One region of the Alkalihalobacterium sp. APHAB7 genome, then DNA from elsewhere that is predicted to be linked to it. Evidence: a T-box and tRNA genes for the amino acid it is inferred to sense, from the RefSeq annotation. Region 1 holds a T-box; the other regions hold tRNA genes.
What was found. The T-box of region 1 lies ahead of serS (serine--tRNA ligase). A T-box ahead of a tRNA ligase gene usually reads a tRNA of that ligase, here a tRNA-Ser.
Positions count from the first base shown of each region.

Region 1 (7,064 bases):
GGGATCAAACGGTTCCAGTTAGAAGCTTTATTAGAAATATGTCACACCAAGAAGGATCTTCAAATGTTTTATTAGATACAGAAACTGCTTATACTGTTCGAGAATTGTACGAAGCAATGGCAATTGAATCTGGAAATGCTGCAACGATTGCATTAGCAGAATTGATTGCGGGCGGTTCGTATGAGAGGTTTGTTGAACGTATGAATGAAAAAGCAGCAGAATTGGAACTTGGAGAGTATAGGTTTGTAAATTCTACAGGTTTACCTAATCGTTTTTATGGAGGGCAGCATGTTGCAGGGGCAGAAAATGACGAAAATCGTTTATCAGCCCGTGCAACTGCAAAGCTGGCCTTTCACTTAATTAATGATTTTCCTGAAATGTTAGATACAGCAAGTATTCCGATGAAGAGATTTCAAGGTGATGTGTTAACTGATGTTGATGTAGAAAATTGTTTAGAAGATTGGACATGTATGAAGAACTGGAATGACATGCTTCCTGGTTTAAAGCATGATTACCAAGGCATGTTAGGACTGAAAACGGGAACTACTAACGAGGCAGGGTTTTGTTTTACTGGGGTGGCCGAACGCAATGGTATTACTTTGATTTCAGTTGTAATGCGTTTAAAGAATTCGGATGAAAGGTTTATGGAGACACAACGCCTTTTAGATTATGGATTTAATAACTTCGTGCACCATGAAGTACATCTTGAAGATTTATTTGAAGAAGGTGTTGCGACGATCCCAGTAGTAAATGGAAAAGCACGTGAAGTGAAAATTTCAGTAAGTGAACCTTTGAAAGTTTTAATTAAATCAGGTGATGAAGAAGCTTTTCAACCTCTCCTAGAAATAGACCCTGCTTTAATGACAGATGACGGTGAATTAAAGGCACCAATTGAACAAGGTGAAGTGATCGGTACATTGTCTGCAGTATATAAAGGTGAAATTGAGTATGGCCACCTTTTCGGTCATGAATTAACTCATGAAATCGTTTTTGTTGAAACAGCAGAAGATGTGGAACGTGCAGGCTTCTTTAGCAGAGGAATGCGCGGGATTGGCGGTTTTTTCTCGAATGTATGGACGAGTGTTGCTGATACAGTAAAAGGTTGGTTTAACTAAATCCAACCTTCTTTATCTCTTTCATTTGCTTTACTTTAGAAAAGTGGTACAATAATTACTGAAAATTTATTATATTGTGCGCGTGTTGCTAGGTAGAATTACATAGCTACGATATACAACAACACGAAAAGCTTTAGAGAATCGTATAGGAGGAATTACTAATGGTACAAACGGGAACAGATCGTGTAAAACGTGGAATGGCAGAAATGCAAAAAGGCGGCGTCATTATGGACGTTATTAATGCAGAGCAAGCAAAAATAGCTGAAGCAGCTGGTGCAGTTGCGGTAATGGCATTAGAACGTGTACCTGCAGATATTCGTGCAGCAGGTGGAGTATCTCGTATGGCTGACCCAACAATTGTTGAAGAAGTAATGGGTGCAGTTTCTATTCCAGTAATGGCAAAGTGCCGTATCGGTCATATTGTTGAAGCTCGTATATTAGAAGCTCTAGGAGTAGACTATATTGATGAAAGTGAAGTTTTAACTCCTGCGGATGAAGTATATCACTTAAACAAAAACGAGTATACTGTACCTTTCGTATGTGGAGCTCGTGATATCGGTGAAGCATCTCGTCGTATTGGTGAAGGCGCAGCAATGCTTCGTACAAAAGGTGAGCCAGGAACAGGGAACATTGTAGAAGCTGTTCGTCACATGCGTATGATACAGTCACAAATCCGCAAGATTATTTCTATGTCAACAGACGAGTTAATGACAGAAGCTAAAAATACGGGCGCGCCTTATGAAGTTTTAGTTCAGATTCAAAAAGAAGGTAAATTACCTGTCGTTAACTTTGCAGCAGGTGGAATTGCAACTCCTGCAGATGCTGCATTAATGATGCAGTTAGGCGCAGACGGAGTTTTCGTTGGTTCAGGGATCTTCAAGTCAGATAATCCTGAAAAGTTTGCTCGTGCAATCGTTAGAGCAACAACACACTTCCAAGATTATGCGTTAATTGCTGAACTTTCTAAAGATTTAGGATCAGCTATGAAAGGGATTGAAATTTCATCTTTAAATCCTTCAGAGCGTATGCAAGAGCGCGGCTGGTAATTCCAACTGTTACTTGTAGAAAGGAAACTTTACTATGATTAAAATTGGAGTGCTTGCTCTTCAAGGTGCGGTACGAGAACATGTGAAATGTTTAGCTGCTCCTGATGTAGAAACTGTCATTATTAAAAAGGTTGAGCAATTAGAAGATATTGATGGTCTTGTTTTTCCAGGTGGAGAAAGTACGACGATGCGCAGGTTAATTGACGAATATGGTTTTTTTGAAGCTTTAAAGGAATTTGGAGAAAAAGGAAAACCAGTCTTCGGAACATGTGCGGGTCTTATACTAATGTCTAAACATATTGTTGGACAACCTGAAGGACATTTAGGATTTATGGATATGACGGTGCAAAGAAATGCATTTGGAAGACAACGGGAAAGCTTTGAAACAGATTTAATCGTTACAGGGATTGGTGATGATGTCCGTGCCGTTTTTATTCGTGCACCGCTCATCGTGGATGTTGACGAAAATGTAGAAATCCTTTCAAAGTTTAATGAAGAAATTGTTGTTGCAAGACAAGGGCATTATTTAGCCTGTTCGTTCCATCCTGAATTAACAGATGATCATCGTTTTCACCAATACTTCGTAGACATCGTACGTGAAAGACTAAGTTCAAAAGTACAAGCTTAACCATATATTTATTTAAAGCGTCGAAGGGATCTAGTAGTAATCATATTTTGTCATCAGAGAGTCGGTGGTTGGTGCGAACCGATCAAATGTGGTTGTGAATTCTGCCCCCTGAGTGAAATGTCAAAGGAAACTCCTGAAGCATTTCCGGTAACAGCCGTTAACTGTTTAAGAGGCATTCATGATTTATGGTGTAATGTAGTCATGGTTGCAAAAAGGGTGGCAACGCGGGTGCTCTCGTCCCTTATATTTAGGGACGGGGGCTTTTTGCGTTCTCTAATAAGTTTTATGAAGAGAGAAAAAAATTTTAAATGTCTCTTGAGTTTCTTACCCATAGGTATATACTTTCAAAAAATAAGGAAATAGTGAATAATGGAATTAGAATAGAAATGTCGTGGGAGGTTAAATGATGCTGGATATTAAGTTATTACGAAAAGACTTTGATGGTATTAAGAAAAAATTAGAAATGCGCGGTGAGGAATTATCAGGTATTGATCAATTTCAAGAACTGGATGAAAAAAGAAGAGCTATTATCGTAGAAGTTGAGGAGTTGAAAAGTAAGAGAAATGCCGTATCACAACAAGTTGCTCTATTAAAACGTGAGAAAAAGGATGCGGAACATCTTATTTTAGAAATGCGTAATGTATCTGATCAGGTGAAGACACTTGATGAACAATTACGTACAATTGAGGAACAACTAGATTATTTATTATTAACCATTCCTAATGTCCCTCATGAGTCAGTACCTGTTGGTAATAGTGAAGATGATAATGTAGAAGCGAGACAATGGGGAGAGAAACCAAACTTTTCATTTGAGCCAAAGCCTCATTGGGACCTAGCAACAGATTTAGATATATTAGACTTTGAACGAGCAGCAAAGGTGACTGGAAGTCGTTTTGTATTTTATAAAGGACTTGGAGCAAGATTAGAACGTGCTTTGTTAAACTTCATGATGGATTTACATGACGATGAACATGGGTACGAAGAGATTTTACCACCATATATGGTAAATCGTTCAAGCATGATTGGAACAGGACAATTGCCAAAGTTTGAAGAAGATGCCTTTAAAATTCGTGAAGAAGATTATTTCTTAATTCCAACAGCTGAAGTTCCTGTTACCAATTTACATCGAGATGAAATTCTTTCTGTTGACCAGTTACCAATTGCCTACACTGCATTTAGTGCATGCTTCCGTTCAGAAGCTGGTTCTGCAGGTCGAGATACACGAGGACTGATTCGTCAGCACCAGTTTAATAAAGTAGAACTTGTACGGTTTGTGAAACCGGATGACTCTTATGATGAATTAGAAAAGCTAACAGGACATGCTGAAAAAGTTTTACAACTATTAAAACTTCCATATCGTGTGATGAGCATGTGTACGGCTGACCTTGGGTTTACAGCTGCCAAAAAGTATGATTTAGAAGTTTGGATACCAAGCTACGGGACGTACCGAGAGATTTCTTCTTGCAGTAATTTCGAGGACTTCCAAGCTAGACGAGCAAATATCCGCTTTAAAAGAGACGCAAAAGGGAAAACTGAGTTTGTTCATACATTAAATGGGTCTGGATTAGCATTAGGTCGAACAGTTGCAGCGATCTTGGAAAACTACCAACAAGAAGATGGCAGTGTTATCATTCCAGAAGTGCTTCGTCCTTATATGAGGAACAAAACAGTAATAAAAGCAAAATAAAGTAAATTTTAGGTCAAGCTATAGTAAAGCTTGGCCTTTTTTCTTTACAAAATTTTTAAGTAAGTTTTATTAGAAAAGCACCATAAATAGGAATACGAATTACAAGTTTTGCATATTCGTAAAAAAAAACGAGTGTTTTTTCTAATTTCGAAATAGAACTTTTTTCAAAAATTAGTTTTTGTAAGGGCTTTCAATCGCTTGCTATTACTAGTTTGTTAGATTTTTTACTATAAAAATCTTTAAAAATGAAAAAACGAATATTGCAATTGTATACGATATTACTTATAATGAGCATATTGAATTAAAAGTTTTTACGAAATTTACAGAAATATTAATTTAATAGTGTAGATTTTCGTAAAGATTTTTAAGTGGACTTATTTGAAATCGTAAAGTGATGTGGTAGCATGAGTAAATTAGATACTATGGATTTTGCTATATTAGGATATTTACAGGAAAATGGCAAAAGATCTTATACTGAGATTGCTAAATTGTTGGACGTAAGTGAAGGCACAATTCGAACAAGAATTAACCGCATGCTAAAAGAAAATGTGTTTGAGTTTGTAATTCATACTAACCCAAATAAAGTAGGTTTAAACGTTCAAGCGATTATTGGCATTTCAACCAAGTTGGGAAGTCAGGAAAAGATTGCAGATCAACTAAATCAATATTCAGAAGTACGCTTTGTCGGTGCCTTCTCAGGAAGACACGATTTAATCATACAAGCTTACTTTAAAAATAACGAAGATTTAGTTCATTTTGTAAATAAAGAGTTGGCTAAAATGGACGGTATAATAAGTGCTGACGTTAATATAGAGTTAAAGCAATATAAAGACTCATTTTCTTACGTACAAGAAAAAAATGCTTAGATTATTTAGAAGTAACTATCACAAAAAATAAATCGCAGCAAGAAAAATTGCAGAGTAGATTGAGGTGCAAGAATGGATAAAAATGTTCTCTTAGAAGTAAAAGGATTAAAAACGCAATTCTTTATGGACGAAGGTAAGGTAGCAAAAGCTGTCGATGGAGTAGATTTTGAAATTCGCAAAGGTGAAACACTTGCTCTTGTAGGAGAATCAGGTAGTGGAAAAAGTATTACATCTCTATCGATTATGCAACTTATTCAATCACCGCCAGGGAAAATTGTAGCAGGGTCTATCAAGTTAGAAGGAAAAGACTTGCTGAAGTTATCAGAAAAAGAAATGACAAATGTCCGCGGTAATGATATTGGGATGATTTTCCAAGAGCCGATGACATCATTAAACCCGGTATTCACAATTGGTAATCAAATTGCAGAACCGTTAATGAAGCATAAGAAAATGAAGAAAAAAGAAGCATATGCTAAAGCGCTTGAGCTACTAAAATTAGTAGGTTTCCCGCGTGCAGAGGAAATTATTAGTGAATATCCTCACCAACTTTCTGGTGGTATGAGACAACGTGCTATGATTGCAATGGCACTTTCCTGTAATCCGAAGCTTTTAATTGCTGACGAGCCTACTACTGCTCTTGATGTTACCATTCAAGCACAAATCTTAGACTTAATGATAGATATGAAAGAAGAGTTTGGTTCATCAATTTTAATGATTACGCATGATTTAGGAGTTGTAGCAGAAACGGCTGATCGTGTAATGGTTATGTACGGTGGACAAATTGTAGAAAGTGCTGATGTAAAAGAATTATTTACAGATCCAAAGCATCCGTATACAGTAGGTCTACTGGCTAGTATGCCGCAAATTGATGATGATAAAGAACGTCTAGAAGCTATTCCTGGGATGGTTCCACCAGCCCATAATTTCCCACAAGGTTGTCGATTTGCTCCACGTTGTAAACATGCTATGGAGAAGTGTACAAACGACGTACCAGAACTTTATGAAGCAGGGCCAGGACATAAAGTGCGTTGTGTTCTTTATGACGGAAAGGAGTAAATAATGTCTAACAAAGAGAATTTACAACAAGATCGAGAGAAATTAGTAGAGGTAAGAAATTTAAAAAAATACTTTCCAGTCAAAGGTGGCATTCTTGGACGTCAAGTTGGAAATGTAAAAGCTGTAGATGATATTAGTTTTGATATATATAAAGGTGAAACATTAGGTATAGTTGGAGAGTCAGGATCGGGTAAATCCACAATGGGACGTGTTTTACTTCGTTTACTAGATCCAACTTCAGGCACGATTAAATTTGAAGGTCAAGATATTTCTACTATTAGTCAAAGAAAACTACGACCATTACGTAAAGACATGCAGATGGTGTTCCAAGATCCGTATGCATCACTGAATCCTCGTATGAGTGTAGGCGAGTTAATCGAAGAGCCAATGATTGTTCAGAACACGATGTCAGCAAAAGAACGTAAAGACATGGTTGTAGAACTATTAGGTAAAGTAGGGTTACCTGCTGAAGCTCGTATGAAGTATCCGCATGAATTTTCAGGTGGACAACGTCAACGTATTGGGATTGCTAGATCTTTATCAACCAAACCAAAATTTATTATTGGTGATGAACCTGTATCTGCACTTGATGTATCCGTTCAATCACAAGTATTAAATATTATGGATGATTTACAAGATGAGTTTGGTCTTACTTACCTATTTATT
Region 1 is NZ_JBLWFS010000043.1:9,056-16,119, reverse strand. Features, by position in the region: gene ACNSTQ_RS22145 (D-alanyl-D-alanine carboxypeptidase family protein) at 1-1,115, shown strand, start outside; gene pdxS (pyridoxal 5'-phosphate synthase lyase subunit PdxS) at 1,277-2,161, shown strand; gene pdxT (pyridoxal 5'-phosphate synthase glutaminase subunit PdxT) at 2,196-2,789, shown strand; T-box leader at 2,801-3,034, shown strand; gene serS (serine--tRNA ligase) at 3,196-4,476, shown strand; gene ACNSTQ_RS22125 (Lrp/AsnC family transcriptional regulator) at 4,881-5,342, shown strand; gene ACNSTQ_RS22120 (ABC transporter ATP-binding protein) at 5,415-6,398, shown strand; gene ACNSTQ_RS22115 (ABC transporter ATP-binding protein) at 6,402-7,064, shown strand, end outside.

Region 2 (7,064 bases), on a different contig from region 1:
CACTTTTTAAAAACTTTTTTCTGGTGGGCCTAAGTGGACTCGAACCACCGACCTCACGCTTATCAGGCGTGCGCTCTAACCAGCTGAGCTATAGGCCCAAAAAATAAAATGGAGCGGGTGATGGGAATCGAACCCACGACATCAGCTTGGAAGGCTGAGGTTTTACCATTAAACTACACCCGCATATGATGGTCGGGAAGACAGGATTTGAACCTGCGACCCCCTGGTCCCAAACCAGGTGCTCTACCAAGCTGAGCCACTTCCCGTATATCATGGCGCGCCCTGAGAGATTCGAACTCCCGACCTTTTGATTCGTAGTCAAACACTCTATCCAGCTGAGCTAAGGGCGCTTCTATTTTAATATATGTTATATATGTTGGTGCGGCCGAGAGGACTCGAACCTCCACGGGGTTGCCCCCACTAGCCCCTCAAGCTAGCGCGTCTGCCATTCCGCCACGACCGCTTTATAATTCGCACATTGGTGCGGGTGAAGGGACTCGAACCCCCACGTCAAAGACACTAGATCCTAAGTCTAGCGCGTCTGCCAATTCCGCCACACCCGCTTAGTTTATCTTTTAAAATTAAAAAATGGCGGTCCCGACGGGAATCGAACCCGCGATCTCCTGCGTGACAGGCAGGCATGTTAACCGCTACACCACGGGACCACAAACCGCTACAAATTTATTAAATGCTCAACAACACAAAATTGTTACAGCTAATTAAATATGGTGGAGGATGACGGGCTCGAACCGCCGACCCCCTGCTTGTAAGGCAGGTGCTCTCCCAGCTGAGCTAATCCTCCATGCAGAACTTCTAAACTTCTAATATAATATTGGTGACCCGTACGGGATTCGAACCCGTGTTACCGCCGTGAAAGGGCGGTGTCTTAACCGCTTGACCAACGGGCCAATATGACTGGCGGAGAAGGAGGGATTTGAACCCTCGCGCCGGTTACCCGACCTATACCCTTAGCAGGGGCACCTCTTCAGCCACTTGAGTACTTCTCCACTGGCTCCACAGGCAGGACTCGAACCTGCGACCGATCGGTTAACAGCCGATTGCTCTACCAACTGAGCTACTGTGGAATGATTATTGGACTTGAACTATTTTACATGATTTCATTCATGATGTCAAGTTCATCTAGAAAATTATCGCAACTACTTAGACAAGCTGTCTTGCAGCGACCTCTATAATATATCACAGAATAATTTAGTGGTCAACATCCATTTTTATCATCCTTAATTTCCCGCCACACTTACCACAAGCATATCGCGAAAGGTCAAACTTTCTTTTTCTAGTGTACTTTAAAAAACAACTTGTACATTGAATAATATACCGTTTCTTAGAGTAAGTTTTTTCATTAGAGAGTGCTTTACAGTATCTAGCTCCACCTACTTGCTTTAATAAATCTTTAAAGTCTTTATCTTTATGTTGATAGCCTTTCTTTTGTATGTGAAGGTGATAATGACATAATTCATGTTTAATAATGGAGATGAGCTCTTCTTGGCCAAAGGCTTCATACTGTTTAGGATTGATTTCAATGTCATGGGTATGCAGCAAGTATCGTCCGCCTGTTGTTCTCAGGCGATGATTAAATCGTGCTTGATGGACAAAGGGACGCTTAAAATACGCTAAGGATACTTCCTCAACGATGGATTGCAACTCTTCTTGCTTCACGATCTTTTTTCTCCTTTAAATAAATTACTTTCAAATTTCTATCAACTTTGACAAACTGTTATACATATACTAATCATAGTAACATAAATGATTAAGGAGCTGCTAGCTTATGCCCTACTGGCTAAGAAAGCAACTAAAAGTCGCTTTCTTTCAAAAAAATCGATACCAAATTAAATTACTCAACCAGTGTTGGTTCTATTATCAAAGGACAAATTACAAAAGAAATACTGCAATTGAAAAAAGCAATTAATTAAGAGAGAGGCTGACAAAGTCAGCCTCTGTTCTTTTATTCATTTATTTGCTTTTCAGGTTCAAGCATCGTCAAAGCAACTCTTTGCTTTTTAAAGTCAACATCATCAACCCAGACGGTAACAACCTCTCCAACTGCTACAACTTCTAGTGGATGCTTTACAAATCGATTACTTAATTTAGAAATATGGACAAGGCCATCTTGTTTTACACCCACGTCTATAAATGCACCGAAATCAACTACGTTTCTTACTGTCCCCTGTAATTCCATTCCTTTTTGCAAATCTTCAAGTGCTAATACACCTTTTTTCAATAATGGCTTGGCTAAATCATCACGCGGGTCACGTCCCGGACGAATAAGTGCATCAATGATATCTTTTAAGGTCGGTTCCCCAATTTCTAACGTATGCGCCATTTCCGATAATGAAATTTGTTGAAGTTTTTCTTTTAAGGCGTCTGTACCTAGCTCTTCCATACTGGCTCCAACCGCTTCAAGTAACCTTTTTGTTTCCGTATATGACTCCGGGTGAATTGCTGTATTATCTAATGGGTTCTTCCCTTCTGGAATTCTTAAGAACCCGATACACTGTTCATACGTTTTATCACCAAGTCTAGGTACTTTCTTTAATTGTTGACGAGAAGTAAATTTCCCTTCTTCATTTCGCTTCTTGACCACATTATTAGCAACCACCTTTGATAAACCTGCTACATATTGAAGCAATGAGGATGATGCTGTATTTACATTGACACCTACACGGTTTACTGCCGTCTCCACAACAAACCCTAAGGATTCCGCCAACCTTTTCTGAGAAACGTCATGCTGATATTGACCAACACCTACAGATTTAGGGTCTATTTTAACTAGCTCAGCTAACGGATCTTGTAACCGCCGTGCAATTGATACTGCACTCCGTTCTTCGACTTGTAAATCCGGGAACTCTTCGCGCCCAAGCTCAGAAGCCGAATACACACTCGCTCCAGCCTCATTAACGATTAAATAAGAAATCGGTAATTTGTTTTCTTTGATTATATCCGCAATAAATTGTTCCGTTTCTCTTGATGCTGTTCCGTTTCCAATCGCAATAACATCAATATTGTGCTGCTCAATTAAACGATTCACGACTTTCTTAGCTTCTTCTACCTTATTATGAGGCGGAGTTGGGTAAATCACTGTAATATCTAGAACTTTACCTGTATCATCTACTACACCTAACTTACAACCCGTTCGGTAAGCTGGATCGACACCTAGTACCGTGTGATCTTTAATGGGTGCTTGAAGTAATAGATTTTTTAAGTTCTCTGAAAAAATATGTATCGCCTGTTCTTCCGCTTTAGTTGTTAGTTCATTACGTATCTCGCGCTCTATTGAAGGTTCAATTAACCGCTTATACCCGTCTTCAATTGCCTCAGTTACATAAGGCACAGCACTTGAATTATTGTTTTTTATGTAGTTTCTATGCATATACGTTTCAATTTTTGGCACAGGGAATGTAACTCCAACACGTAAAATTTCTTCTTTTTCCCCACGATTTATAGCGAGAATACGGTGTGGTACGACTCGCCTCAGGGGCTCCTCATACTCATAGTACATCTCATAAATGCCTTTTTCATCTTTTTCAGCATCTTTTACTTTCGTAGAGATAATACCTTCTCTAAAAGCTAACTCTCTAATGTGCTTACGTACGTCAGCATCATCAGAAACCCACTCAGCGATAATATCTTTAGCCCCTTGAAGTGCGTCTTCAATTGAAAGTACTTCATGTTCTTCGGAAATATACTTTTGGGCTTCTACCTCAACAGCCGCCGATTTTGGCAAGGAGAATAACCAACCCGCTAACGGTTCAAGACCTTTCTCTTTCGCTACCGTTGCTTTTGTACGGCGCTTTTGTTTATATGGCCGATACAAATCTTCTACTTCTTGGAGCTTTTCTGCTTTTTCGATCGCTGTCTTTAATTCATCTGTTAGTTTTCCTTGCTCATCAATAAGACGAATGACCTCGCCTTTTCTTTCACTTAAGTTCACTGCATACTGCCATGTTTCAGTGATCGATCGTATTTGAACCTCATCAATTCCGCCTGTAAGTTCTTTTCGGTATCGCGCAATGAAAGGAACGGTATTCCCTTCTTCTATTAATTGGATTACTTGCTGAACAGTTTTAGTTGGTAAATTTAATTCTTTACCTATTTTCATCATCATTTGTTGACGTTGTTCCGGATTACTCAAGTTCATCTCTCCTCTATACACAACTTGCCATGTTAGCATTTCTTCTATTATATTAAATTATGCTTAAAAGTCGACTCTCCATAATAACCTTCGACAAACCACTCCCCAATCCTCTTATTGAATAACCTGTTTTAAAACAAAGCTGATTTCGTATACTTTGTTGCTTTTGGACCTTTTCCTTCACGCTGTTCAAGAAGAGCCTAAAACAAAGACCACCAAAGCCCACCTTCCCTCCTTATCATAGTCCCTTGTAAAATAGTCAAACGTTCTAACAGTTCAAAAAGGAGCCTGACCATATGAATGTAGTCAGACTCCTAAAGCCATTAATGTAATTGTCCAACGAGAAGCGTCAGGTCATCATCAACTGCACTCACATGTTTTTCAATAAACCGATCCGCCTCTTCCTGCGAACGCATATCTGTTAAGTTCTCACGCTTTAAACCACTCAACTTAACTCCATCTGAAAAAATAACAAATACACTACCAGGGTCGTAAGGAAAACTCTCAGTTTTAACGTTGATTTTTCGTCCCGATAAAAAGCCGCGATAAGGCATCGGTCTGATCATTTGTCCTTTGGAAGAATAAAACAAAAAGCCAACATTCCCAATGTTACTATAGTGGACCTTCCTATCTTTCCGATCAAACTTGACAACAGTTAATACAACTCCTCGCTTTGAGACTAGACTTTTATTACATAGCTCAACTATTTTCTTTACATCTTCATGATGGTTCTGTCTAATGACATTCATTACAGTAACAGATGAAGCATAGGCTTGTTCACCGCTGCCTAATCCGTCAGAAACAGCACAGACTACATAATTTTCTTTTTCTACAACGACATAGGAATCCCCGCAAAGTACATTTCCATTTTTCGGTCTCTGATAAGCTGAAATACTCACATGTTGTTTTTTTTCAAATTCGATCATTTTAAGCACTCAGTCGGTTTAACATCAATCGTTTCACGAAGCTTTTGCAGCGCCCGCCGTTGTAGTCTAGATACATGCATTTGAGAAATCCCTAATTGCTCTCCAGTCTCTTTTTGACTTAGGTTTTCATAATAGGTGAGCTGTAAGATCTGCCTCTCACGTTCACTTAAAACAAGAAACGCTTTTTCTAAAAGAATTTGTTGATCGGTTTGCTCGTACCCTTTTTCCGGGCGACCAACGAGATCTAATAGCGTGGCTTCTCCACCTTCTTGATCAGCTTCAATCGGCCGGTCAACAGATAGCGCCTGATAACTTCTGCCCATTTCCATTGCTTCTAAAACCTCTTCCACAGAAACATTAATGAGTTCAGCGATTTCCTCAACTTTTGGAGAACGTTGTAATTCATTTGTTAATTGATCAACAGCCTTTTTAATTTTAGGACCTAATTCTTTAATTCTCCTGGGAACATGAACACTCCACGTTTTATCGCGAATATACCTTTTTATTTCACCAATGACAGTAGGAACAGCAAAGGATTCAAAACTCTTTCCGACACTAGGATCAAATCGTCTAATTGCCCCAAGCAGACCTAACATACCGACCTGATAGAGGTCTTCTGCATGTTCTGGACCCTTCGCAAACTTTCGAGACAAGGTTTGAACTAGCGGCTTATAATGGTCAACTAGTTTTGTCTGCGCCTCTTTCGATTCACCTTCTTGATACTGCTTAATCCATGAAATTACATCATCTTTACTATTGGGTCGTTGCTGAGGTTTCGTCGACATATCGTTCCACCCCATCTCTTCCTAAGTACTTCGTCATCATTAAAATAACACCATCTTTTTCACTCATCTCCACCTTATCCATTAAAGTGTTAATGAGAAAGAGACCCAGCCCTCCTTCTTTTAACTCATTGATAGGCTGGCTTGCATCAATCGGTCCTAACTTATCTCTTATGCCTTCTATATCAAAACTTTCTCCACTATCTGCCACAACTACTTCTAATCGATCACTATATACATGAAAGGTCACTGATATACACCCATCCCCTTCATAAGCGTGCTCTACAACGTTCGTACATGCTTCTGCAACAGCAATTTTTATATCTTCAATATCATCGTAGGTGTAACCAATTCGATTTGCAATTCCAGAAACAGTCAAACGGATGACTCCTACATACTCTGGTTTTGCAGGAACTTTCATCTCGATGCGATCACTTTGACGGGTCATTGCATTCCCTCCTTTTCTTGATCTTCAATATCTATCACTTCATCCAAACCTGTAATTTTAAATAGTCTTTGCAAACGGCTAGATAAACCTTGAAGTTGGATGTGGCTGTTATAATTATGCGTGGATTTTAATGCACCAATAAAAATTCCAAGCCCTGTACTATCGATATACTCTACATCAGATAAGTCCACAATAACTTTCATACCACTTTGCTCAGTTAGCGGTAGCAATACCTCTCTTAATTTCGGTGCTGTAAAAGCATCAACCTCTCCTGATAAGTGTAATAAGTGCAAGTTTCCCTTAGTTTCTTGACGTATTTCTAAATTCATAATACCCCTCCTGAGAAAATCCTTCTCCATTTATTTACCACTCATTAGATTTTTTAAACCTTTCTTCGTATCACCATCATCGTAAAATCATCATTCAGTGAGAAATCTTGTAACTGAGCTAAATCATCGTAGATTTTCTCGACAATCTCTTGTGATGGCAAATGAATATAACGACGTAGAAGTTTCGTAATTTCTTCACGTTCAATAAAATGGTCCCCTATTCTACATTCTGTAACTCCATCAGAAAGTAAAACAATGACATCACCAACATTAACTTCTAGCTTATACTCACGAAAATTGGCGTTGTTGGACACTCCGAGTACAAGACCTTTTGCATATAGGTCTGTAAACCGCCCTTGTTCTGAACTGTAGTAAAACCCTGGTTCATGCCCTGCTCCTGAATAAACAAAGGTGTGATCCTGAGCATCA
Region 2 is NZ_JBLWFS010000029.1:390-7,453, forward strand. Features, by position in the region: tRNA gene ACNSTQ_RS19640 (tRNA-Ile) at 22-98, opposite strand; tRNA gene ACNSTQ_RS19645 (tRNA-Gly) at 110-183, opposite strand; tRNA gene ACNSTQ_RS19650 (tRNA-Pro) at 190-266, opposite strand; tRNA gene ACNSTQ_RS19655 (tRNA-Arg) at 274-350, opposite strand; tRNA gene ACNSTQ_RS19660 (tRNA-Leu) at 378-463, opposite strand; tRNA gene ACNSTQ_RS19665 (tRNA-Leu) at 480-563, opposite strand; tRNA gene ACNSTQ_RS19670 (tRNA-Asp) at 590-665, opposite strand; tRNA gene ACNSTQ_RS19675 (tRNA-Val) at 727-802, opposite strand; tRNA gene ACNSTQ_RS19680 (tRNA-Glu) at 834-908, opposite strand; tRNA gene ACNSTQ_RS19685 (tRNA-Ser) at 917-1,007, opposite strand; tRNA gene ACNSTQ_RS19690 (tRNA-Asn) at 1,010-1,085, opposite strand; gene ACNSTQ_RS19695 (SprT family protein) at 1,210-1,677, opposite strand; gene cmpA (cortex morphogenetic protein CmpA) at 1,787-1,927, shown strand; gene ACNSTQ_RS19705 (Tex family protein) at 1,964-4,120, opposite strand; gene ACNSTQ_RS19710 (PP2C family serine/threonine-protein phosphatase) at 4,474-5,076, opposite strand; gene sigB (RNA polymerase sigma factor SigB) at 5,073-5,861, opposite strand; gene rsbW (anti-sigma B factor RsbW) at 5,830-6,306, opposite strand; gene ACNSTQ_RS19725 (STAS domain-containing protein) at 6,303-6,635, opposite strand; gene ACNSTQ_RS19730 (PP2C family protein-serine/threonine phosphatase) at 6,689-7,064, opposite strand, start outside.
Region 2: it encodes a tRNA-Ser, which carries the amino acid that the T-box ahead of serS (serine--tRNA ligase) is inferred to sense. The anticodon was not compared.

Region 3 (7,064 bases), on a different contig from region 1:
CACAAGGGGAGTAAATCGTATTGATAAATGAACTATGAGGGGGAGGGGGACTCCCAAAATCATTGTATTCACCAATGTAATAAAATTATATTATAGGCTTTACACTGTGTCAACAGTATTAACACAATTTTCTCTCGGTCTACTAAGAATATTCTAATATAATAATTTTGAGCATTTAAGGGGAGTTTATGACACATCCAATCATTTCTTACATAAGAAATCAAACAAATCAAAAAATAAATTATGCAGAATATATGGCAAAAGTACTTTATGATCCACAATATGGATATTATATGAAACAAAAAGAAAAAGTTGGAAAAAAAGGTGACTTTATCACAACAAGTAATATTCATTCTATTTTCGCCAAAGTATTTTGTTCTATTTTTCACGAGGTCATTACGAAAAATAATCTACCATTCGTCATCTGTGAAATTGGTGGAGGAACAGGTCGCTTTTCTTATGACTTATTAAAAGAATGGAAAGCAAAATATCCAGAATCATATGAAGCACTCTCGTATTACTTAATTGAGGAAAGTCCTTATCACATTACGATGCAAAAAGAGTTACTAGGAGAATTTAACAACGTTCACTACTCTCCCTCTATTGAACATATGAATATAGACGTTTTTGAAGGAATTGTATTTTCGAATGAATTAATTGACGCATTTCCCGTACATGTTATAGAAAAACAAAATAATGTTATTTACGAAGTTTTTATTACAGTAAATGATTTAGAGGAATTAATGGAAGTGAAGGCACCACTTGAAAATAAAGAAATTCAAATGTGGATAGAAACATATGGACCAAAGCTAAATAACAATCAACGAATCGAAATTCCGTTAGCGATGCAGCAATGGATTGAAAAAATTAGTCGATCTCTAGTTAAAGGGGCCATCTTCACAATTGATTATGGCTATTGGAACGAAGAGTGGCAACACCCTGAACGTGGGGATGGTAGTTTAAGGGGCTACTATCAGCATCAAATGATTGACGACCCCTTACTCTATCCGAGTGATATGGATTTAACGACTCATATCCAGTTGGACCCTTTTATTAAGATTGGTAAAGAGCATGGGCTGGAGACACAGCTCGTTGCAACTCAAGATCAGTTTTTACTCCAAGCAGGAATTCTTAACTATTTACAAGAAAACTACGATCCTAATCCATTTTCAGAAATAAGTAAACAAAATCGAGCGATACGTTCTCTTATTACGGATGGAATGAGTAAAGCGTTTCATGTTATTTTTCAAGCAAAATCACTTACAGTGACCGAAAGCCTGTCTTTCTTAAAAGCTGAAAAAGAGGCTGACTCATAAGTGTCAGCCTCTTCAGTATGTAAACTGAAGTTACATATTAGTGATTTCCAAAGCCTGGTACAAGTAGGAAATGCGAATACCACGTAAAACCTACAAAGAAAACAGTTAAGTATGCACCAAAAAGGTAAATGTACACTCGCTCTGATAAATTTAAATAGCTTAATGCAACGAAAGCTCCTGTTTGTGCAAAAAACAATAACGCCATGTTATACATACTTCCAACGAAGAAAAGTATTGCAAAAATACCTGTCCAGAAGCCTAAAACACGAAACATACGATCCATTCCTGTCCCCTCCTTCTCTATGTCTTAATCCATTGATCAACAATAGCACATGTCTATGCTAATCATATCATAAAAAAATACAGCACACTACAATTATATATGACAACTAATTTGCTTGTAAATGACTTATCCTTGTCTATATCGTGTCTTTCTATAATTACTTTTATATTGCGTGTTCAAAACGGAGGACAAAAAGATCCAAGAAGTTCGAGGCGGTGCAGTTGCGAGTACCGCAGCGTATGCTATTAATACGTGAGGAACGCAGCAACAAACCAACGAGCTTCCACAGGATGTGGTGACTTCGACATTCCCACAGGACTGGAGGGCTTAGTCGATGATCATCTACTAACAGAGATTTTTCCCGGACTTTTTGAACATCCTCTTATAGAATAATTGTTGTATAGGAACAAGCAATGCATCCTTCATTTTTCATGGATTGCTCTTCTTTGAGTATAACTTTCCCAAAGAAAAACTCAAATATACCGAGTAATAGAGAATAGTGCATAGAACATAATGGAACTGAGTGTTCCCTAATCGCCTCTTTAAAAGTACAATTATAAATGCTAAAATTTACTTGCTTTTCTTCCTGATTGTAAGTTATTTCAGGATTTAGTCCTTGATTTGAAGCTATTTGCTCAATAAGCTTAATTTTTTCTTCATCGCTAATATCTTCAATACTACGATTGACGCGAGCTATAAATGTTTTCGCCGATTCCATCCCAAACTTATAACCAATATTCTTTAATGCTTCTACTCCCTCGTCTCCAAAGCTAGCTAATGTCTCTAGACACATCTCAGCTAGACGCTGATAGTCTCGATATGGAAACTGAAGGCTAATGACTTCATCTGATAATCTGTAAAAACGACTTGGTCTACCACCTTTGCCTGTCTTCTTTGTCTCTGAAACTACCATATTTACATCTTCTAATTTAGTTAAATGTAAACGAGCCACATTGGCATGAATGTTAAACTGGTCCGCTATTTCCTGAACTGTAACATCACCGTGTCGTTTCGTAACATATTGATATATAGAAAACCGAGTTGGATCAGATAAAACGCTGGTTATCTTAAGTGTTTGTTGCTCCAAATTACGTCACTCCCTCTTCATGTCTTGTACCATTATAATACAATTCAATAAACATTCAAATCAATTTTCATAATTTGTAGTTTTTTGTCAAAAAAACATGAAAAAGATGACCCAATTATTGCTTACACTCAACCTGCTAATTTTGATTACAAGATAAAATATCGGTTGAGAGTCAAACACAATGGATTGAGCCATCATCGTTAAACGCTATTATTTTTTCCGATTTCGATTTTTTTTTAATATCATTGATAAAGCTAAAGGTAACATACCGAACATTTGATATTGTATAGGTGGCCTGGCTTCTTTCCTCTGCCTTCTCAATGCGATTCGCTCTTCTTTCGGGCGATCGACATAAGAAACAAATTGTTGAGTAACAAATTTTACATAATCATTAAATGAAGACATTTGATCCCACTCCCGAACATACATTTAATATTATTATTGTCACTTTGAGAGAGAATCATTCATGATCAAAAGAATCTTATCTACAATTTCAGTAATAGATAAAAGGGTAGTATCAATTTTATAATCAGCGTCTTCGTAAAAAGGCATTCTTTGCAAAAACAACTCACTTACCTGTTCTTTTGATTTATTTTGCAATAGTGGTCTTGTAGTATCTCCTTTTGTTCTTTCTAGAACTTCCTCTATGTCACAATGCAAATAAAAAATACTCCCTTTTTCTCGCATAATCTTTCGGTTTACTTCGTTGACAACGATACCACCCCCTGTTGTTACAACCGTATTTTCAATTGGTAACTTTTCTAACACATCAGTTTCATATGAACGAAAGGCCCCTTCGCCTTCTTCCTGGAATATCATTGCAATACTTTTACGTTGTATGGCTTCAATCTTTTCATCTGTATCTAGTAGTTTATAATTTAATTTTTTAGCCAATACTTTTCCAATTGTTGATTTTCCTGCCCCCATAAATCCGGTTAAAAAGATAATGTTTACCCCATCGTATACTCTATCCATTCCTTCACCCTCATTTTTTCTTTGTCTAGTAGAAGTCGAACGACTCTTTGCTTTTCCTTTTCTGTCCTAACTTTAAGTTGTATGTTTAATGTATCATGGGTCTCTTCTAAAATCCAATATACGGCTGCACCTTTTTCATAATTAAAAGCACCTGAATCAGAAAGTCGATTGGTTGTTAAATCATCAACTATATCAACCGCAGCCATCTGCAGTAAGGACTCTAGGAGAAAAATCTCTTCTTGTTCCGCATAGAACTTTTTTTCCGTCAGGTACACATCCAATACATGCATGAGAGCTAAAGATAAAAGTAAACAGAGAATTAAAGTCATAGGAAGAATAAAACCCTTTTGCCCATTTTTCTTCAACTATTAACCTCCAAACAACATACGAAAGAAAACCTTCGCTTATACTTTTTTCCATTTGTATCAACTATTGATACTACGACACCATGAGGAACTAATTGATAAGACACAGAAGATACATGACGTAAAAATACATCGTGTCCTTGATAATTAACTCTCCTTCGAATCAGTTTTCCATACTTTTCAATCGAAATAACTGCACCATCTGGTTTACGAAGCCTAAGTGTATCACCCGTGACTTCAATTTCACTTGCTTCTCTTATTTCCATACTAAATTGGTTGAAAAATAATTCAACTTGTAGCTTATGAGGTTGTTCAGTTGGAGTAGGGAGGATAGGAATACTTTTGATAACGAGAGGGAAAATAGAGGCAATGATTAATAAAATGGTAAAAGCGATGATAACTTCAATTAATGTAAATCCTCTTTGATTTGTTTTTTGGCATATCCGCATTTTTCATAATCACGTCCATTTTTACTCGACCAGGAAAGACACACTTTTAGCTTTCTTTCAGTCACTTGAAGCACTGACCAATGATACATGGTCTCCCCTTTTTCAAACACTCCATTTGGTAATTGATTTTCAAATAACCAACGTTGAATAGTTTCATTTATCATTTCATTAGCGAAACTTTCTTGACGAATTGTTATTCGTTCATCATAAACTTTTATAAAAGCAGGAAAAACTGAAAGAGACAGGATCGAAAATATGAAAATAGAAGCAATAACTTCTAGTAATGAAAAGCCTTTATCTCTCTTCAATATAAAATCGCCCCTTCCCTATATGAAAAACAATCATATACCGTTGGCTTCCTACATACATAAATAAAGTTCCAGCTTTACTTATATTTCCGTTAGAAAGGAACCTGACATCAGTGATTCCTAAAGAACCACGTTCAAAGGAAACATCGACATTAATTGTTTGTTCATAAACAATTTGATTATTTTGTCTGATACCATAGCAGTTACGTTCAGAATTGAAGTAAAAAACAGCATGGACACCATTAGATATCGCAAGTTGCTGGGCATAATACAAATCGTTTTCGAGTTGAGAGAGCAGAACTTTTCTTTCATATGAGGAATAAGTGGAGTTAAGAGAGATCAGTGTAATAGAACTGACAACGGAAATGATTGTTAGTACAAGAAGGAGTTCAATTAGCGTGTAGCCTTGTTGTTCATTTAATTTCATTCTCTTACTACTTTACCATTTTCGAGCTTTAGCTTAGATTTGTCCGGACAAGATATATTACTAGCATAATCTTTTAAGTCATCAATACTTGCAGGAGGGCTTCCTACCTCAATCGTATAAGCACCAACCTGTGCTTGAAGCAGGTCAATTGTTGCATCACACCCTTTCTTATTAGCAACATCAGTATTTTTCGTCATATTCGGTACAGCGATTAGCAGTAGGATAGAAATGATCATTAAAACAATAAGCATTTCGATTAAGGTAAAACCTTTTTGTAATTTAAGCCACTTTTTCATAGACAACGCACTCCTAAACTAAGTTATTAGTAACATGCAAATGAACTAATGATAAGGGATGGTAAGTTAAATGTCTTAATCCAGGGGAATTTTGATAAAAGGGAAAGCATAGAGGCAGGTACTGACTGGTCTTCAATTCTGTAGCCGACATCACTCCTTATAAATTTCTAAATTGATAATACAATAAGTTGATTTAAAAGTCCCTATAATTACATAAAATTAACATATCTTTAAAAAACAAAAAAATCTCAAGTTTAAACTTGAGATCTAAGAATTTTCCTATGTAGTGGTGCGGGTGAAGGGACTCGAACCCCCACGTCAAAGACACTAGATCCTAAGTCTAGCGCGTCTGCCAATTCCGCCACACCCGCAAATAAATGGTGAGCCATGAAGGACTCGAACCTTCGACCCTCTGATTAAAAGTCAGATGCTCTACCAACTGAGCTAATGGCTCCTGAAGTTTATTTCATTTAGCATTTTGTTGTTAGAGGTTAGTTGGGTTTGAAATTTTCCCCTAGTCACTAACTACTAACTTCTAAAAATGGTGACCCGTACGGGATTCGAACCCGTGTTACCGCCGTGAAAGGGCGGTGTCTTAACCGCTTGACCAACGGGCCAGATGACAATGGCGGAGAAGGAGGGATTTGAACCCTCGCGCCGGTTACCCGACCTATACCCTTAGCAGGGGCACCTCTTCAGCCACTTGAGTACTTCTCCTTACTTATGGTGGGCCTAAGTGGACTCGAACCACCGACCTCACGCTTATCAGGCGTGCGCTCTAACCAGCTGAGCTATAGGCCCATAAAATAAATGGAGCGGGTGATGGGAATCGAACCCACGACATCAGCTTGGAAGGCTGAGGTTTTACCATTAAACTACACCCGCAGAATATTTGCTTTATATGAGATGGTCGGGAAGACAGGATTTGAACCTGCGACCCCCTGGTCCCAAACCAGGTGCTCTACCAAGCTGAGCCACTTCCCGGAAATAACATTTCGTTATGGAGCGGAAGACGGGACTCGAACCCGCGACCCTCACCTTGGCAAGGTGATGTTCTACCACTGAACTACTTCCGCAATATGGCTGGGCTAGCAGGATTCGAACCTACGCATGACGGAGTCAAAGTCCGTTGCCTTACCGCTTGGCTATAGCCCAATAAAAATTTTATTATTAAAAAATGGGGCGGCTGATGGGAATTGAACCCACGAATGCCGGAATCACAATCCGGTGCGTTAACCACTTCGCCACAACCGCCATGTAAAGTTAAAAATGGTGGAGGGGGACGGATTCGAACCGCCGAACCCTCAGGGAGCGGATTTACAGTCCGCCGCGTTTAGCCACTTCGCTACCCCTCCAACTTATGGCGGTCCCGACGGGAATCGAACCCGCGATCTCCTGCGTGACAGGCAGGCATGTTAACCGCTACACCACGGGACCACTTTTGGTTGCACTCTTCAAGCACTATTTATATAATTTTCTAGTAGTAATTTGAAGTAGATGCGATAATTTTTTTGGTTGCGGGGATAGGATTTGAACCTATGACCTTCGGGTTATGAGC
Region 3 is NZ_JBLWFS010000007.1:520-7,583, reverse strand. Features, by position in the region: gene ACNSTQ_RS08990 (class I SAM-dependent methyltransferase) at 189-1,316, shown strand; gene ACNSTQ_RS08985 (DUF2626 domain-containing protein) at 1,354-1,599, opposite strand; gene ACNSTQ_RS08980 (helix-turn-helix transcriptional regulator) at 1,982-2,686, opposite strand; gene ACNSTQ_RS08975 (YqzE family protein) at 2,897-3,091, opposite strand; gene ACNSTQ_RS08970 (shikimate kinase) at 3,131-3,661, opposite strand; gene comGG (competence type IV pilus minor pilin ComGG) at 3,637-4,026, opposite strand; gene comGF (competence type IV pilus minor pilin ComGF) at 4,023-4,475, opposite strand; gene ACNSTQ_RS08955 (type II secretion system protein) at 4,433-4,783, opposite strand; gene comGD (competence type IV pilus minor pilin ComGD) at 4,770-5,210, opposite strand; gene comGC (competence type IV pilus major pilin ComGC) at 5,207-5,506, opposite strand; tRNA gene ACNSTQ_RS08940 (tRNA-Leu) at 5,794-5,877, opposite strand; tRNA gene ACNSTQ_RS08935 (tRNA-Lys) at 5,885-5,960, opposite strand; tRNA gene ACNSTQ_RS08930 (tRNA-Glu) at 6,049-6,123, opposite strand; tRNA gene ACNSTQ_RS08925 (tRNA-Ser) at 6,133-6,223, opposite strand; tRNA gene ACNSTQ_RS08920 (tRNA-Ile) at 6,231-6,307, opposite strand; tRNA gene ACNSTQ_RS08915 (tRNA-Gly) at 6,318-6,391, opposite strand; tRNA gene ACNSTQ_RS08910 (tRNA-Pro) at 6,414-6,490, opposite strand; tRNA gene ACNSTQ_RS08905 (tRNA-Gly) at 6,508-6,582, opposite strand; tRNA gene ACNSTQ_RS08900 (tRNA-Gln) at 6,587-6,661, opposite strand; tRNA gene ACNSTQ_RS08895 (tRNA-His) at 6,685-6,760, opposite strand; tRNA gene ACNSTQ_RS08890 (tRNA-Tyr) at 6,777-6,861, opposite strand; tRNA gene ACNSTQ_RS08885 (tRNA-Asp) at 6,868-6,943, opposite strand; tRNA gene ACNSTQ_RS08880 (tRNA-Met) at 7,019-7,064, opposite strand, start outside.
Region 3: it encodes a tRNA-Ser, which carries the amino acid that the T-box ahead of serS (serine--tRNA ligase) is inferred to sense. The anticodon was not compared.